Regions from separate parts of the Pseudomonas sp. FW305-70 genome, predicted to be linked through region 1. Evidence: predicted binding sites of a transcription regulator. Region 1 holds the regulator's gene; the other holds the start of a gene.
The links. Region 1 encodes FliA, which starts transcription of late flagellar genes. Its sites were predicted from a motif close to CTAAAGTTTNNNNNNNNNNNGCCGNTAA; they were not measured.

Region 1 (8,867 bases):
GCTCACCCTTGCGCAGGATGTCGAACACGTTCTCGGCGATGTGGCAGCACTCCACCAGTTCGTTGAGCTGGAGGAAGCCGGCGCCCCCTTTTACAGTGTGAAAACCGCGAAAAATTGCATTGAGCAAATCCGCATCATCCGGACGGCTTTCCAGCTCGACCAGTTGCTCGGACAGTTGCTCTAGAATCTCGCCGGCCTCAACCAGGAAATCCTGAAGGATCTCTTCATCGGCGCCGAAGCTCATCAGGGGGGTGCTCCTAACAGGTCTAAAAACCCAAAATACCTAAAATTCTAAAATCCCAGGCTGGATAGCAAATCGTCCACATCGTCCTGACCGGACACAACGTCTTCTCTTTTATCGGCATGAATCTGCGGACCTTCACCCTGAGAGAGATGTTTTTGTGGATCTTTTTCTGCAAGCATCGCTTCACGGTCATGCTCGATGCCCGCAAAGCGGTCCACCTGACTGGCCATCAGCACGAGCTTGAGCAGGTTGCTTTCAACTTCGGTGACCAGTTGGGTCACACGCTTGATCACTTGCCCCGTGAGGTCCTGGTAATCCTGGGCGAGCAGGATGTCGTTCAGGTTGCCCGACACCGCGCGATTGTCCGTGCCGCTGCGCGCCAGGAAGCCGTCGACCCGCCGGGCCAGTTCACGAAACTCTTCGGCACCGACTTCACGACGCATGAAGCGCCCCCAGTCCGTGCTCAAGGCCTGGGCTTCGTCCGCCAGGCTGTTGACCAGCGGCGTGGCATTTTCCACCAGATCCATGGTGCGGTTGGCCGCGGCCTCGGTCAGCTTGACCACATAGCCCAGGCGCTCGGTGGCGTCGGTGATCTGCGACACTTCTTCGGCTTGCGGCATGTGCGGGTCAATCTGGAAATTGACGATCGCGCTATGCAGTTCGCGAGTGAGCTTGCCCACTTCCTGATACAGGCCGCGGTCACGGGTCTGGTTGAGCTCATGGATCAATTGCACCGCGTCGCCGAACTTGCCTTTTTCAAGGCTCGCGACCAATTCGACGGCGTGTTTTTTCAGGGTCGATTCAAAGTCGCCCAATGAAGTTTCGTTATTGCCCATAGCTCCCCCGTGGCGCAGTCATCAACCGATGCGTTCGAAAATCTTCTCGATTTTTTCTTTCAACGCCTGGGCCGTGAAGGGCTTGACCACATAGCCGTTAACGCCGGCCTGGGCCGCTTCGATGATCTGCTCACGCTTGGCTTCAGCGGTCACCATCAGCACCGGCAGGTGCTTGAGCTTTTCATCGGCACGCACGTGACGCAGCAGATCGATGCCGGTCATGCCCGGCATGTTCCAGTCCGTTACCAGAAAGTCGATGCTTCCGCTGTTGAGCACCGGAATGGCGGTAGTGCCATCGTCGGCCTCGACGGTGTTGGTGAACCCAAGGTCACGCAGCAGGTTCTTGATGATCCGCCGCATCGTTGAGAAGTCATCAACGATGAGGATTTTCATGTTCTTGTCCAATTCGACCTCCAAGCAGTCTTAAACGCGCCCAGCACCTGGACGCGCCATTTCAATCAATCCGGCAAAGCACTCAATGACTGTCTGGAGCACAACAGATCGGGACCGGCGCAGTTCAACACCACACCCGCCTCTTTCGCAGTGTCCCCACACTGCCTTCAGCGCGCTCGCCACTCCCCCAAACGCCCCCGCAAGCGGGCCGCGCACTGGCTGTGTAACTGGCTGACCCGCGATTCGCTGACCCCCAGGACCTCACCGATTTCCTTGAGGTTCAACTCTTCGTCGTAATACAGCGCCAACACCAGTCGCTCACGCTCCGGCAAATTGGCAATCGCATCCGCCAGCGCAGCCTGGAAGCGTTCATCCTCCAGGTCGCGTGACGGCTCGGTATGAGCACTCGCGCCATCCTCGTGCAGCCCTTCGTGTTCGCCGTCCTGCAACAGATCGTCGAAACTGAATAACCGGCTGCCCAGGGTGTCGTTCAAAATTCCGTAGTAATCGTCGAGACTCAATTGGAGTTCGGCCGCAACTTCGTGATCTTTAGCGTCACGGCCGGTTTTCGCTTCAATCGAGCGAATGGCGTCGCTGACCATGCGCGTATTGCGGTGAACCGAACGTGGCGCCCAGTCCCCCTTGCGCACTTCATCGAGCATGGCGCCGCGGATTCGAATGCCCGCGTACGTCTCGAAACTGGCGCCTTTGCTGGCGTCATATTTGGTCGATACCTCAAGCAGGCCGATCATCCCGGCCTGGATCAGGTCTTCGACCTGGACACTGGCCGGCAAACGCGCCAGCAAGTGGTAGGCAATGCGTTTAACCAGCGGCGCGTAACGCTCGATCAGCTCGTACTGCGCATCCCGAGCCGATTTTTTGTAGAGGTTGTAACCGCTGGCTGTCATAGAACAGGTCCTGCTGTTTGCTGCACGAGACGCTCGACGAAAAACTCCAGGTGCCCGCGCGGGTTGGCAGGCAGCGGCCAGGTATCGACCTTCTGCGCGATGGCCTTGAACGCCAGCGAGCACTTGGAACGCGGGAAGGCCTCGTAGACGGCGCGCTGCTTCTGCACAGCCTTGCGCACGCTTTCGTCGTAGGGCACCGCGCCGACGTATTGTAGGGCGACGTCGAGGAAGCGATCCGTGACCTTGGTCAACTTGGCGAACAGGTTGCGCCCTTCCTGCGGGCTCTGGGCCATGTTGGCCAGGACGCGGAAGCGGTTCATGCCGTAGTCGCGATTGAGCAACTTGATCAAGGCGTAGGCATCGGTAATCGAGGTCGGCTCGTCGCACACCACCAGCAGCACTTCCTGGGCTGCGCGAACGAAGCTGACAACCGACTCACCAATGCCGGCAGCGGTGTCGATCACCAATACGTCGAGGTTGTCGCCGATATCACTGAAGGCCTGGATAAGGCCGGCGTGTTGCGCAGGACTCAGATGCACCATGCTCTGAGTGCCGGATGCGGCGGGAACGATACGGATGCCGCCTGGCCCCTGCAGCAGTACATCGCGCAGTTCGCAGCGGCCCTCGATCACGTCGGCCAGGGTACGTTTGGGTGTCAGTCCCAGCAGAACGTCGACGTTCGCCAGTCCCAGGTCGGCGTCCAGCAGCATGACGCGCCGGCCAAGCTCAGCCAAAGCCAGGGACAAGTTCACTGACACGTTAGTTTTCCCGACGCCACCTTTGCCGCCGGTCACCGCGATCACCTGTACAGGATGCATGCTGCCCATGTTATTTCTTTACCTTGTCTTGCATAGACGGAGGCCACATTACTGGCTGCGCGTTCACAAACGGAACAATGCATGGCAGACCATCGATGTAGGTACAAAAACTATTCATTAAATACCTCAGCCAACCTGCTTGGTCGGACTGTGGTAGATGTCAGCGAACATGTCAGCCATGGCTTCTTCGCTGGGTTCTTCCTGCATTTGCACACTGACGGCGCGACTGACCAACTGATGACGGCGCGGCAGATGGAGATCATCCGGAATCCGCGGGCCATCGGTCAGGTACGCCACTGGCAACTCATGACTGATGGCCAGGCTCAACACCTCGCCCAGGCTTGCCGTTTCATCCAGTTTAGTCAGGATGCAGCCGGCAAGCCCGCAACGCTTGTAACTGTGATAAGCGGCGGTTAGAACCTGTTTCTGGCTGGTGGTTGCCAGGACCAGATAATTTTTTGAGCGGATGCCACGACCGGCCAGGCTTTCGAGCTGCATGCGCAGGGCCGGGTCACTGGCCTGCAGGCCGGCGGTATCGATCAGCACCACGCGCTTGCGCAGCAATGGATCGAGCGCCTGCACCAGGGACTGGCCCGGATCGACGTGGGTCACCGGCACATTGAGAATGCGCCCCAGGGTCTTGAGTTGCTCCTGGGCACCGATGCGGAAGCTGTCCATGCTCACCAGCGCAATGTTCTGCGCGCCGTACTTGAGCACGTAACGGGCAGCCAGCTTCGCCAGGGTGGTGGTCTTGCCCATGCCGGCAGGGCCGACCATGGCGATGACTCCGCCCTCTTCCAGCGGTTCGACGTCCGGGGTAACGATCATACGCGCCAGGTGCGCCAGCAACATGCGCCAGGCCTGACGAGGCTCCTGGATTTCGGTTATCAGTGCCAGCAGGTCGCGCGACAGCGGGCCGGACAGGCCAATGCGTTGCAGGCGACGCCAGAGGTTGGCCTGATCCGGACGGCTGCCTTGCAGCTGGTTCCAGGCCAGGGACCCGAGTTGTACTTCCATGAGTTCGCGCAGGCTGTTGAGCTCGAAGCGCATCGAGTCAAACGCACGCGGGTCCACGCCACCGGACGCTGGTACAGCAGCCGGTGCGGGGCGACGAGGTTGGTCATACGTAGGTTCGATCAGCGGCTCGGCTGCGGTGAGCGGCAAGCCGGCGAACAACTGGCGGTTGGTCGCATTGTCGCTCTCGCCATCGCCACGCAGGCTCAATTCGGCCTGGGCGGTGACGATCCGCGACTGAGTCTTGCGCAGCTCGTCTTCGAGCTCCATGTTCGGAACACGCGGCGCCAGCGCCGACAACTTGTAATCCAGCGCAGCCGTCAGCTCGACGCCCCCGGCAATCCGGCGGTTGCCGATAATGGCTGCATCAGCGCCCAGCTCATCGCGAACCAGCTTCATGGCCTGACGCATATCGGCGGCGAAAAAACGCTTAACTTGCATAAACCACTACCTCAGCCGTTGGGCCCTACTGTCGCAACGATGGTCACTTGCTTGTTGTCAGGGATTTCCTGGTAAGCCAACACGTGCAAACCCGGGACTGCGAGCCGGCCGAATCGCGAGAGCATCGCGCGAACCGGACCGGCCACCAGCAGAATCACCGGCTGACCTTGCATCTCCTGGCGCTGCGCCGCGTCGATCAGCGAGCGTTGCAGTTTCTCAGCCATGCTTGGCTCCAGCAGAACGCCCTCTTCCGAGCCTTGTCCTGCCTTTTGCAGACTATTGAGCAATATCTGTTCCAACCTTGGCTCCAGCGTGATAACTGGCAGCTGCGACTCAGTGCCTACAATGCTTTGGACGATTGCGCGGGAGACGCCAACCCGCACGGCAGCCACCAGCGCGGCGGTATCTTGACTCTTGGCGGCATTGTTGGCGATGGCCTCGGCAATGCTGCGGATATCGCGAACCGGCACTTGTTCGGCCAACAGCGCTTGCAACACCTTGAGCAGTTGCGACAGCGAAACCACGCCCGGCACCAGCTCTTCCGCCAGTTTGGGCGAGCTTTTGGCCAGCAATTGCATGAGTTGCTGCACTTCTTCGTGACCGATCAGTTCACTGGAATGCTTGTAGAGTATCTGGTTCAAGTGGGTAGCCACTACTGTACTGGCATCGACCACCGTGTAACCGAGGGATTGCGCCTGGGCACGCTGGCTGATTTCAATCCAGACCGCCTCCAGGCCGAAAGCCGGATCTTTGGCGGTAATGCCGTTGAGCGTGCCGTAGACCTGCCCCGGGTTGATCGCCAGCTCGCGATCCGGGTAAATCTCCGCTTCCGCCAGGATCACCCCCATCAGGGTCAGGCGATAGGCACTTGGCGCCAGGTCGAGGTTGTCGCGGATGTGCACGGTCGGCATCAGGAAGCCCAGATCCTGGGACAGCTTCTTGCGCACGCCCTTGATCCGCGCCAACAGCTGGCCGCCCTGGTTGCGGTCCACCAGCGGAATCAGGCGATAGCCCACTTCCAGGCCGATCATGTCGATGGGCGTCACGTCATCCCAGCCAAGCTCCTTGGTTTCCTGGGCGCGGGCCGGCGACGGCAGCAGCTCCTGCTGGCGCTTGACCTCTTGCAGGGCCTGAACCTTGGCGACGTTCTGCTTTTTCCAGAACAGGTAGGCGCCACCGGCCGCCAGGGCCGCCATGCTCAGGAACGAGAAGTGCGGCATGCCAGGCACCAGGCCCATGACCGCCATCAAACCTGCCGCCACCGCCAGCGCCTTGGGCGAGGCGAACATCTGGCGATTGATCTGTTTGCCCATGTCCTCCGAACCGGACGCACGGGTCACCATGATCGCCGCTGCTGTCGATAACAACAGTGATGGCAATTGCGCCACCAAACCGTCACCGATGGTCAACAGCGCATACACCTTGCCGGCATCGCCGAAGGTCATGCCGTGCTGGAAGATACCGACCGCCATGCCGCCGATCAGGTTGATGAACAGGATCAACAGGCCGGCAATGGCGTCACCACGGACGAATTTGCTGGCACCGTCCATGGAACCGTAGAACTCGGCTTCCTGGGCGACTTCCGAGCGGCGGGCCTTGGCCTGGGCCTGATCGATCAGGCCGGCGTTGAGGTCGGCGTCGATCGCCATTTGCTTGCCGGGCATCGCATCGAGGGTGAAACGCGCGCTGACCTCGGAAATCCGCCCCGCACCCTTGGTCACCACGACGAAGTTGATGATCATCAGGATCGCGAAGACCACGATACCGACCACGTAGTTACCGCCGATCACCACCTCGCCGAACGCCTGGATCACCTTGCCGGCGGCCGCGTGACCGTCCTGGCCGTGGAGCATCACCACCCGCGTGGAGGCCACGTTCAATGCCAGGCGCAACAGCGTCGCCACCAGCAAAATGGTCGGAAACACCGCGAAATCCAGCGGGCGCAAGGCATAGACGCACACCAGCAGCACGACGATGGACAGGGCAATGTTGAAGGTGAAGAACACGTCGAGCAGGAACGGCGGCACCGGCAACATCATCATCGCCAGCATGACCAGCAACAACAGCGGCACGCCCAGATTGCCCCGACTGAGGTCGGCAATGTTGCTGCGGGCACTGTTGATTAACTGAGAGCGATCCACCGGTTTTCCCCGTTCCTTTAAAGCAAACTTTTGACGCCTGAAGCAGGCGCAGGGCGGCTACTGCAAGAAGCTTTCCAACTTTTGCAAAGGGAGAAATAGAGTGTTTTTTCAGGGGGATATGTACTGCCTGGACTGGCCTCTTCGCGAGCAAGCCCGCTCCCACAGGAGTTCGCCGAACCTGTGGGAGCGGGCTTGCTCCGGGCGGCGTTCCGACGAAGGGGCCATCAGCGACAGCGCTAGACTCAGGAATCGCGGCGCAAATCCGGCGGAATCGGCAGGTCATCCTTGAGCGGATCAGGCCGCTTGCCCTTGCCCGCCCGGTACTGTCGAATCTGATAGACGTAGGCCAGTACCTGCGCGACCGCCAGATAGAGCCCGCCGGGGATTTCCTGCTCCAGTTCGGTGGAGTAATAAATCGAGCGCGCCAGCGCCGGTGACTCCAGCAGCAGGATCTCGTTGGCCGCGGCGATCTCGCGGATCTTCAGGGCCAGGAAGTCGGAGCCCTTGGCCAGCAACACCGGCGCACCGCCCTTCTCCGGGTCGTACTTGAGCGCCACGGCGTAGTGCGTCGGGTTGGTGATGACCACGTCAGCCTCGGGAATGGCGGCCATCATCCGCCGCTGGGACATCTCACGCTGCAGCTGTCGAATCCGCTGCTTGACCTCCGGCCGCCCCTCCTGATCCTTGTGCTCGTCGCGCACTTCCTGCTTGGTCATCTTCAGTTTCTTGATGCTTTCCCACAGCTGTATCGGCACATCCACGGCGGCGATAATGACCAGCCCGCAGGCCATCCACAGCGTGCTCCAGCCAACCACTTGCAGGCTGTGAACGATCGCCCGGTCCAGAGGCTCATGGGCGATGCGTAACAGGTCGTCGATATCCGCCGACAACACCACAAGGGCCACGAACAGCACGATGATGAACTTCGCCAGCGCCTTGAGCAGTTCGGCCACAGCCTTGCCCGAGAACATACGCTTGAGACCGGCACCAGGGTTCATGCGGCTGAACTTCGGCGCCATGGTGCCGGCGGAGAACAGCCAGCCTCCAAGGGAGATCGGCCCGATCAACGCCGCCAGGAGCAAGGTGATCATCACCGGCTGAATCGCCAGCAAGGCAATCTTTCCCGAGTGCAGCAGATAGGTTCCCATCGCGCGCTGATCCAGCACCACGTCGCGCGACAGGGAAAAGTTCAGGCGCATCAGGTCCATCATCTCCTGGGCAAGCGCCCCACCGAAGACCAACAGCGCACCGGCACCGGCGAGCATGATCGCCAGGGTGTTGAGTTCCTTGGAGCGGGCAATCTCACCCTTTTCACGGGCGTCCTTTTTCTTTTTCTCCGTGGGGTCTTCTGTTTTGTCCTGACCGCTTTCGCTCTCAGCCATGACTCAGCGCGCCTTTGCCAGTTCGCGTAAAAACTGCAGGGCCTCCGTGGCCAGCGGTTGATACTGATTAACGATGTCCGCCAGCCCGACCCAGACGATAAACAGCCCGAGCACCAGGGTCAGCGGGAAGCCGATGGAGAAGATGTTCAGCTGCGGTGCGGCGCGGGTCATCACGCCAAACGCGATGTTCACCACCAGCAGCGCGGTGATCGCCGGCAGCACCAGCAACAGCGCCGCGCCGAGCACCCAGCCGAGTTTGCCGGCCAGCTCCCAGAAATGATTGACCATCAAGCCGCTGCCGACGGGCAGCGTAGTGAAGCTTTCGGTGAGCACCTCGAACACCACCAGATGGCCGTTCATGGCCAGGAACATCAGTGTCACCAGCATGGTGAAGAACTGCCCGATCACCGCCACCGACACACCGTTGGCAGGGTCGACCATCGAGGCAAAGCCCATGCCCATCTGGATCGCGACAATCTGCCCCGCCACCACGAAAGCCTGGAAAAACAGCTGCAGGGAGAAGCCCAGTATCGCGCCGACCAGGATCTGCTCGGCAATCAGCAGCAGCCCGCTCAAATCCAGCGCGCTCACTGGCGGCATGGGTGGCAGGTTCGGGGCGATGACCACGGTGATGGCAAGGGCGAAATACAGTCGGATGCGCTTGGGTACCAGGGCGGTGCCGAACACCGG
Region 2 (8,867 bases), on a different contig from region 1:
AGGTCTTCGACCAGCGCCTGGGACATGTCCACCTGATAGCGCTTGGCGAACCAGGCGGTAAAGGCATTCTTGAACCAGCGCACGCGGCATTCGGCGATGCAGCCGGCCAGTCGCGAGAGCAAGTTGTGGGGCAGCAGGTACTGGCCGAGGAGAAACAGACGCTTGTTCATTAACAGTCCTTAAAAATCTTGAATTTCTACCGGGGTATCGGGATGGTTGCCCCATTCGCCCCAAGAGCCGGCGTAGCCCTTGACCCGCGGATAACCGAGAGCCTTGGCCACCAGATAGGTGAAGCCAGAACGGTGGTGGGTCTGGCAGTGGGTAATCACTTCTTTGTCTTTGCTGATCCCGAGTTGTTCGAGGATCTGCGGCATGTCGGTGCGGATGCGCAGCTGGCGTGCGCGGTCCATGCCGGCGGTCCATTCGAAATTGACCGCGCCGGGAATGTGCCCGCCCTTGGCCGCCAGGACTTTCTCGCCGGAATACTCCAGCGGCCCGCGTGCGTCCCAGATGGCCAGGTCGGCAGCACCGAGCCGGCTTTGCAGGTATTCGCGGGTGGCGGTGGGTTCGTCGTGCAAGGTCAGAGAAACCGGGCCGCCCACGGTTGGCGGGATCTGGATCGACATGGGCAAACCTTCTGCCAGCCAGGCCGTCAGGCCGCCGTCGACATAGTGGTACTTGCTGTGGCCGATGACATCCAGCAGCCAGATAAAGCGTCCGGCCCAACCGCCGCCTTCGTCGTCATACACCACGTAGACCGCATCGGGGTTGTGTCCCAGCTCGCCAAACAGCGTTTCGAGCGCTGCCTGCGGGGGCATCAGTCCCGGGGCGGGTGCCTGCCCCAGCTGCGTGCGTTTCGGATCGACAAAACGCGCGCCGGGAATGTGTCCCTCGGCGTAGCGGGCGGGACTGGTCAAGTCCACCAGAATCAGTTCGCGGGCGTCGAGGCGAGGGAGCAAGTCGCTCGGCTCGATTACCAGCGGCAAGCCAGAGAAGTCAGACATGTGAGGTCTCCAGAGCACAAAAGGGAGGATTGTAGCGCAGCCTTATTGGCCACGGTGGCTAAAGCTGTGCAGGGCTTTTTCGATGCACTGCGCGGTTTTGCCGAAGGCCTGAACGGAAATTTCCGAAAACGGCCCACCGCCCTGGTCCGCCACGACGATCATGATCGCCCGGCCATTATTGACCAGCGAGCGCAGCAGCAGGTGTTCGCCGCTGAACTGCGAACGCAGGCTGTTGGGCAGCAGTGCCGAGAATTGCGCGTTGTTGGCCGGCGTCAGGCGGACCTGCGCCTGTTGCGCGAGCAGGCGTTGCAAGACGTTGCTCTGGCTGACCACGAAGTTCAGCCCGGCCGTTTCCTTCGGCAGTCCGGCCGTCTGGTGCACGCGCAGGTTGGCATGGGTACGGTCGGCCATCAGGATCATCACCCGACGCATGCCGCAGGCCACGAGGGCGTCCCGGGCGGCGATGGTCAGGTGCATGGCATTGGTGAAACGACTCGGCTCGGCCAGCAATTCGGCGCATTGCTTGCGCCATTTCGCCAGATCTTCGGCAGTGGGGGCCGCGGCCGGCAGCAGTCCGGCGTGGATACGGTTCATGCCCCACGGCCAGATCAGCGATTCGGCGGGGTGCCAGAGGTCGGGCATGGCGTGATGGCGCGCGCTGTTGGCGGCTTGCTGGTGCAGTTGTTGTTGCACCTCATCCATTGGCATTTGCAGGTAAAGGCTGGTCAGGTACTGCCAGCGTTCACTGTGCGGGCTGTCCCAGGCGTGTTGTACCGACAGCGCCAGACCGTTGGCCAGCAGCACCGTATTGGCCGGTTGATTGAGCCAGCGGCGCAGGGTCGGATCGTCATCGAGGCGGTTCTGCTGGCGCAACGGGTGCTCGCTGTCACGGGCGATGCGCAGGACTTTCACCAGCTCCCGCTGCTCGGTGAGCAACAGGCGATAGCCCTGCTGCACCCAGATCGGCAAGCGCCAGACCTCCACCAGCGCCTGGCCGATGTCCAGCAGGCGTACGCCAAACAGTTGCATTTCGACTTTACGTGCCGACTCACCTTTATGGATGACCCGCAGTTCCCAGTCTTCGAGCAGTTTTGGATGGGTCAGCGCCAAAGGCCACAGGGGCGAAAGAAACAGCAGGCTACCCCAGTGGATGTCCTGCCACAGGCGCGCCAGGCGACTGGCAAAAAAACCATTGGCCTGTTGCGTGGCGTGCTGGCTGATCATCTGCAGCTGACGCAAGGCTTTGGGGATTTCGAACTGGGGTTCGGCGGGCAGGCGTGCGAGCAGCTCTTCGGTGCGCTTCAAGCCGAGGCGATTGATCGCGATCTCGAGGTTTTCCGCCGGTTCGGCCATGCCGCCGTGGGTGTGCCGGTTGGCTTCGCGAATCACGCTCAAGGCCAGGGCGGGGCTGCCTTGCATGAGGTCGGCGATATCGCGCAGCGAGCTGCGATTGTCGCGGATGGCCTTGCAGACCCGGTCGTGGCTGGCTTGCGGAACCGGCAGGCGCACGCCATCGAGCAGCTTGACCCAGCCTTCGAGCGTCGTCGGTTTTGGTGTTGGAACGTTCGTTTCGTTAACCATGGTGGGAGGCGATCATCGTCAACAATACCTGTGCCCGGAAGGGGTCAAATTAGCTTTTCGCCTGAACTGGCTATAGTCTGGCGCAGTTTTGCCGATAAGTAGAAGAAGAGATTTTTTAACTTCCGAATATGACCTTGAACCCGACTCAGTAAGTGCTCTCCTAACCTATGGCTAAAATTATCGGCATCATCGTCGTATTCGCGAGCGTGCTCGGCGGATACGTGCTTTCCCACGGCAAGATTGCCGCCCTGATCCAGCCTTTCGAGGTCATGATCATCGGCGGTGCGGCCCTAGGCGCCTTCTTGCAGGCCAACCCCGGCTACATGACGATGCACGTGCTCAAGAAGTCCCTGAGCATGTTCAGTTCGCGTTTCAACCACGCCTTTTACCTTGAAGTGCTGGGCCTGATCTACGAGATCCTCAACAAGAGCCGCCGCGAAGGCATGATGGCCATCGAAGGCGACATCGAAGATGCCGCCGCGAGCCCGATCTTCGCCAAGTACCCGACGGTCCTCAAGGACGAACGCATGACCGCGTTCATCTGTGATTACCTGCGCATCATGTCCTCCGGCAACATGGCCCCGCACGAGCTGGAAGGCCTGTTCGACATGGAGCTGTTCAGCCTCAAGGAAGACCTGGAACACCCATCCCACGCAGTCAACGGCATCGCCGACGCCATGCCCGGTTTCGGTATCGTCGCGGCGGTACTGGGTATCGTGGTGACCATGGCCTCGCTGGGTGAGGGCGACCAGAAGTCCATCGGCCTGCACGTCGGTGCGGCACTGGTCGGTACCTTCTTCGGTATTCTCGCCGCCTATGGCTTCTTTGGCCCGCTGGCCCACTCCCTGGCCCACGATGCCAAGGAGGAGCTGAACGTCTACGAAGCCATCAAGGCCTCGCTGGTGGCTTCGGCTTCCGGCATGCCGCCATCGCTGGCCGTAGAGTTCGGACGCAAGGTCCTGTACCCGGCGCACCGCCCAAGCTTCGCCGAGCTGGAACAAGCGGTTCGCGGTCGATAGTGCTCTGTTTCGCAAATACGTTCCTTTTTTGGCGAGTGACTGTTGTTGCCAGACAAGGCGCCGCGACGAGTCATAGCCCGCTATGGCGAGGAGCGGCAACGCCGTATGGCGACAACAGGCACCGTCAAAAAGGAACAGTATTTGTGAGACAGAGCACTCTGTATGGAAAATAATCAGCCGATAATCATCAAGCGCGTCAAGCGCATCGCCGGCGGGCATCACGGGGGCGCGTGGAAAATCGCCTTCGCCGACTTCGCCACGGCGATGATGGCGTTCTTCCTGGTGTTGTGGCTGCTGTCCACTGCCACGCCGGAACAGAAGATCGCCATCGCCGGTTACTTCAAGGACCCGATCGGCTTTTCCGAAAGCGGCACGCCGTACATCATCGATCTGGGCGGCACGCCGACCATGGCGCCGGAAAACACCCTCAACCCCGAGGTGAAGTCCCAGCCGCAGCCGGACAAAGTCACCGTCGATGTTGACCAGGTCGAAGGCATGGCCGAGCAGGTCGAAAAGGAGCGCCTCGAGTTGTTGCTGCAGGAACTGCAGAACAAGGTCGAAGAAAACCCGCAGATGCAGAAGTTCAAGGACCAGATCCTGTTCGAAATCACTCAGGACGGCCTGCGCATCCAGATCATGGACGCGGAAAACCGCCCGATGTTCGACTCGGGCTCGGCTCGCTTGAAGCCGTATTTCGAAGACATCCTGCTGGCCATGGCCGACACCATCAAGGCGGTGCCGAACAAGATCAGCATCAGCGGCCACACCGATGCCAAGCCATACACCGGCACCGGTGATTTCGGTAACTGGGAACTCTCGGCCAACCGTGCCAACGCCGCACGGCGTGCGCTGGTGGCGGGCAGCTATCCGGAAGCGCAGGTGGCGCGCGTGGTCGGTTATGCCTCGTCGGCGTTGTTCGATCGCGAACATCCGTTCAACCCGGTCAACCGCCGTATCGACATCGTGGTGCTGACCAAGAAAGCCCAGCGTGCGATCGAAGGTTCGCAAGGCGCAGAGCCTGCTCCCGATGCGCCGCAAGGTTCGGCTGCACCAGGCGCAGCACCGACCGTGCCGGTCGACCCGAACGCATTGCCGGCGGACAAGGAACCGCTGCCGGCCCACGAACTGCGCGAGCGTTTGAATCTGTTTGACGATCCGGCGCCGAAAACGGGTGAACCAGCCAAACCGGCTGAACCGCCCAAGCAGTGACCGACAAAAAAGCCGACTGCGATGTCGGCTTTTTTGTGCGGCTTTCACTGGTTTGGAGGCCGCCAGGGGCACGATCCCCTGTAGGAGCCAGCTTGCTGGCGATGGTCGTCAACGGTAACGCGTGCTGTCTGAATCCACTCGGCGTACTGGAGTCCATCGCCAGCAAGCTGGCTCCTACAGATGATGGGTGAGAGAAACCCCGACCGGTCAAGAGGACGGATCGGGGAGCAGAGTGACTCAGAACCCACGGATGATTCGGGTCTTGAGCTCGGCGTGAAAGCGATCCGCATTGGATCTGTTGACGCTGCGCACCGACTCGCTGCCGGTCACCGATTCCAGTGACATCGAGCGCTTGAGCGTCGCTTCGTTTCGATAGGCATCGATAAAGAACTCGATGTCCCGGTCGCTGGTCAGCTTCGGCCATTTGTCCAGGTACAGCGGCAGCTCGGTCGGGCCGGTCTTGAACGAGCAGATGCGTCGGTGGGTGATGGTCGCCTCGCCGATTTCGAACGGCACCCACCAGGACAGCGCGGTTTTCTCCGAGACCACCGCCAGCAGGTGCGTGCATTCACTGATGTTGCGGGTGATCACCCCAGTGATGTCGTCGGTGGTCTGGGATTCGGCATCCAGCACATCGAGGTAGGTCTTGATGTTGGCCTGGATCAGGCGCGCGTTGATCTTGACCGCGTGGGCGCGGTCCATGTGGCGGTAGCTGATAAACACTGGCATCAGAAATGTCCCTTGATCGCGAGTTCGCGGTAATAGGCGCCGAGGGCGGTGAGGCGGCAGCCGGTGGAGTGGAGGGCGGCGTAGTACATGTGTTCGGCGTCCACCGGTTCGACCAGACTGTGACGGTTGCACTTTTGCAACTGGGCGAAGACGTCGCCGTGCTCCGGGTTGAATTCAGGCTCGGTGGGTTCAAAACTGGGGGCGAGGGGGTACACCGACTCCGCTTCGGCAAACCATTCGGGGAGTTTGCGCAGGATTTCCTTGGGGATCAGCGGCGACACTTCGCGCAGGGAAATGAACTGCGAGACGTTGGTCTTGAACACCGGGCGCTGTTCCCAGGCATCGAGGGCGTTGTCGACAAACGAATAGAGGCTGCCGGGTGTGATCTTGCCCAGGATGTTCGCTGCTCCGCCATGCAGGGCCTGGAGCAATAGTCCGGTGAACACGCCATGTTGCACGCCCTCCATTGCCGGCTCTTCCTTTTTGCAGGCGGTCAGAATGGTCATGCCTTCGCCGACCACGCTGCCCTCGCTGCGCAAGGCGCGCAGTTCGCCGGCCGAGCCGCTCTGGCAACAATCGAGGATGATCACTTTGTTTTTGATCTTCGTGGCCTTGCTCGCCCAGTTGAGAATGTCGCTGAGGCGAATCCCGTCCTTGGCGCTCTTGTAATCCTGCGGGATCAACATGCCTTCGTCGGTGTCGGTGTCGAAGCTGCCGTGGCCGGCGAAATACAGCAGCGCGACATTGCAGTCCCCGGAAAACAGTTCGCGGATCTGGTCTTCGAGCTTTTCCCGGCTCAGGTAGTCCTCGGCGGAGGTCAGCACGATGTTCTTGAAGTTCGGATCGCCATTGGCGTCAGTCTTCAGCACGGAAGCCATGGCCATGGCGTCATTGCTGCAGCCGCTCAGCCGCGAAACGTGGGTGTAGTCGTTGATGCCGATAAACAGTCCCTTGCGCATGGTTACACCGCCGTGTGCTGGCGAATGGCGCTGATGATGCTGTTGGTGTTCCAGGCACACTCGGCATGTGCCGCCTCACGTACCACCGTGGAAATCCGCTCGGCGCCGAACGGTTTGATCGCAATGATCACCTTGCCCATGCGCTTGGCGATCTCGATTTCCTTGTTGATCCACTTGCTGTAGGTGGAGTACATCCCGGCCATGATCAATACCGCCGAACACGGACGGATCTTGTTTTCGATGGCCTCCTCAAGTTGTTTGTCGGTTTTCGCGCCGACAATCGGGTTGTCCGGTGGCACCGAAAAATTCTTGTAGGCGAAGCCGGGCTTGGCGTTGAGCAGGCGCACGAGACTGTCGTGGGCGTCGGAGTAGTTCCACGAGTGGCTGATGAACAGATGGTAGGTTTGCATGGGTGTCCCTCGATGTCGCTGGAGTGCGAAGAGGGTTTGAAACTAGGCGATTGCAGGGCGGCGACAAGAGGCCGGCGCGGAAAGAGAAATGCCCTACAAGCGAGCGTGCGCACGTCTTACAGAAAGGTCTGATGTTTAGGCGGGGGAAGATCCAGCCGCCGACCACCCCGCGTAAAGCCGGGCGGTCGGCACGTCTGTTTAGTAGCCGTTTTCCGGCAGGCTGGCGATGATCGAGCGGTAGCTGTTCATCCGTTGCTGCTGCACGCGGCCATCTTCAAGGGCCTTGAGCAGGGCGCAACCGGGTTCGCGGTCATGCTTGCAGTCGCGGAAGCGGCAGGTGCCCAGCAGGTCGTTGAACTCGATGAAGCCGGCTTCGACGTCGGCACGGCTGACGTGGCCCAGGCCGAATTCGCGGATACCCGGGGAGTCGATCAACTCGCCGCCGCCGGGGAAGTGGAACAACCGCGCGGTCGTGGTGGTGTGGGTGCCCTGGCCGGACAGCTCGGACAGCGGGCCGACGCGGGTCTCGACATCCGGCAGCAGGCTGTTGACCAGCGACGACTTGCCGACACCGGACTGGCCGACGAACACGCTGATGCGTCCGTCCAGTTGCGTCTGCAACTGCTCCATACCGTTACCGTGATGCGCCGACACTTCCAGCACCGGGTAACCGAGGGTGCGGTATACGGCGAGCAAGGCATTCAGCGCAGGGGCGTTGTTTTCGTCGATCAAGTCGAATTTGTTCAGCAGCAGCAGCGGCTTGATGCCCGCATGTTCGGCCGCCACCAGGTAGCGGTCGATCAGGTTGGCGTGGGGCTCGGGCAGCGGTGCAAACACGATGACGATCATGTCGACGTTGGCCGCCACCGGCTTGAGCTGACCACGGCTGTCCGGGCGGCACAGCTCGGTGTTGCGCGGCAGTTGCGCCACGATCACACCGATGCCCTGGTTGCCGGCGCGCCACACCACCTGATCGCCGGTCACCAGCGCCGGCAGGTTCGCGCGCAGGTGGCAACGGAACACCTGGCCGGCGAGCTCGCCATCGCGGGCCTCGACCTCGACCTGCACACCGAAGTGCGCGATCACCAGACCGTGCTGTTCCGGGCCCAGATCGCCGCCCTCAAGTGCCTCGACAGCCGAGGACTCGCGTTTGGCGGCGCGGGCAGCGCGTTCGCCCTGAATCTTTTCGATGCGCCAGTTTTGGCGGCGATTGAGTTGGCGTTTGGCCATGGGTGTTCCGTATAAAGAATGCAGCGATTAGGTAAAACGGCCGCGAGTTTAGCACGCCCGGCCACCGGCCTAGGCTAAACTGCGCAGCATTGCTTAGGAGCCGAACATGCAAAATCCGCAGAACCTGATCTGGATCGACCTGGAAATGACCGGTCTGAACCCTGATACCGACGTCATCATCGAAATGGCCACCATCGTCACCGACAGTGACCTGAACACCCTGGCCGAAGGCCCGGTGATCGCCATTCACCACAGCGACGAAATCCTCGCCGGCATGGACGAGTGGAACACCCGTCAGCATGGTGGTTCCGGGCTGACCCAGCGGGTTCGCGATAGCCGTATCAGCATGGCCGAAGCCGAAGCCGAAACCATTGCCTTCCTGGAGCAGTGGGTGCCGAAGGGCAAATCGCCGATCTGCGGCAACAGCATCTGCCAGGACCGTCGCTTCCTTTATACCCACATGAAATCCCTGGAAAGCTATTTCCACTACCGCAACCTCGACGTGTCCACGCTCAAAGAGCTGGCGGCGCGCTGGGCACCGGACGTGCGTGACAGCTTCAAGAAGGGCAGCACCCACCTGGCGCTGGACGACATCCGCGAATCCATTGCCGAGTTGCAGCACTACCGCAAGCACTTCATCAAATTCTGATCGGGCTCCCCTGTAGGGGCTGCGGCAGCCCCTACAGGGGGTTGTGGGCTTTGGTGAATTGAGTAGACTGCGCGCCT

Region 2: the regulator FliA is predicted to act here: its motif matches at 2,656-2,683, upstream of motA (flagellar motor stator protein MotA).

Annotation. Positions count from the first base shown of each region.
Region 1 is NZ_JBYSYZ010000043.1:7,780-16,646, forward strand. It holds gene AC3WN7_RS24110 (chemotaxis protein CheA) at 1-244, opposite strand, end outside; gene AC3WN7_RS24115 (protein phosphatase CheZ) at 292-1,080, opposite strand; gene AC3WN7_RS24120 (chemotaxis response regulator CheY) at 1,102-1,473, opposite strand; gene fliA (RNA polymerase sigma factor FliA) at 1,641-2,381, opposite strand; gene fleN (flagellar synthesis regulator FleN) at 2,378-3,208, opposite strand; gene flhF (flagellar biosynthesis GTPase FlhF) at 3,326-4,654, opposite strand; gene flhA (flagellar biosynthesis protein FlhA) at 4,666-6,795, opposite strand; gene flhB (flagellar biosynthesis protein FlhB) at 7,038-8,177, opposite strand; gene fliR (flagellar biosynthetic protein FliR) at 8,181-8,867, opposite strand, start outside.
Region 2 is NZ_JBYSYZ010000002.1:148,378-157,244, reverse strand. It holds gene asd (archaetidylserine decarboxylase) at 1-170, opposite strand, end outside; gene AC3WN7_RS02245 (rhodanese-like domain-containing protein) at 180-1,004, opposite strand; gene AC3WN7_RS02240 (HDOD domain-containing protein) at 1,047-2,585, opposite strand; gene motA (flagellar motor stator protein MotA) at 2,753-3,604, shown strand; gene motB (flagellar motor protein MotB) at 3,767-4,813, shown strand; gene AC3WN7_RS02225 (toll/interleukin-1 receptor domain-containing protein) at 5,051-5,542, opposite strand; gene AC3WN7_RS02220 (caspase family protein) at 5,542-6,501, opposite strand; gene AC3WN7_RS02215 (TIR domain-containing protein) at 6,504-6,911, opposite strand; gene rsgA (small ribosomal subunit biogenesis GTPase RsgA) at 7,110-8,141, opposite strand; gene orn (oligoribonuclease) at 8,248-8,790, shown strand.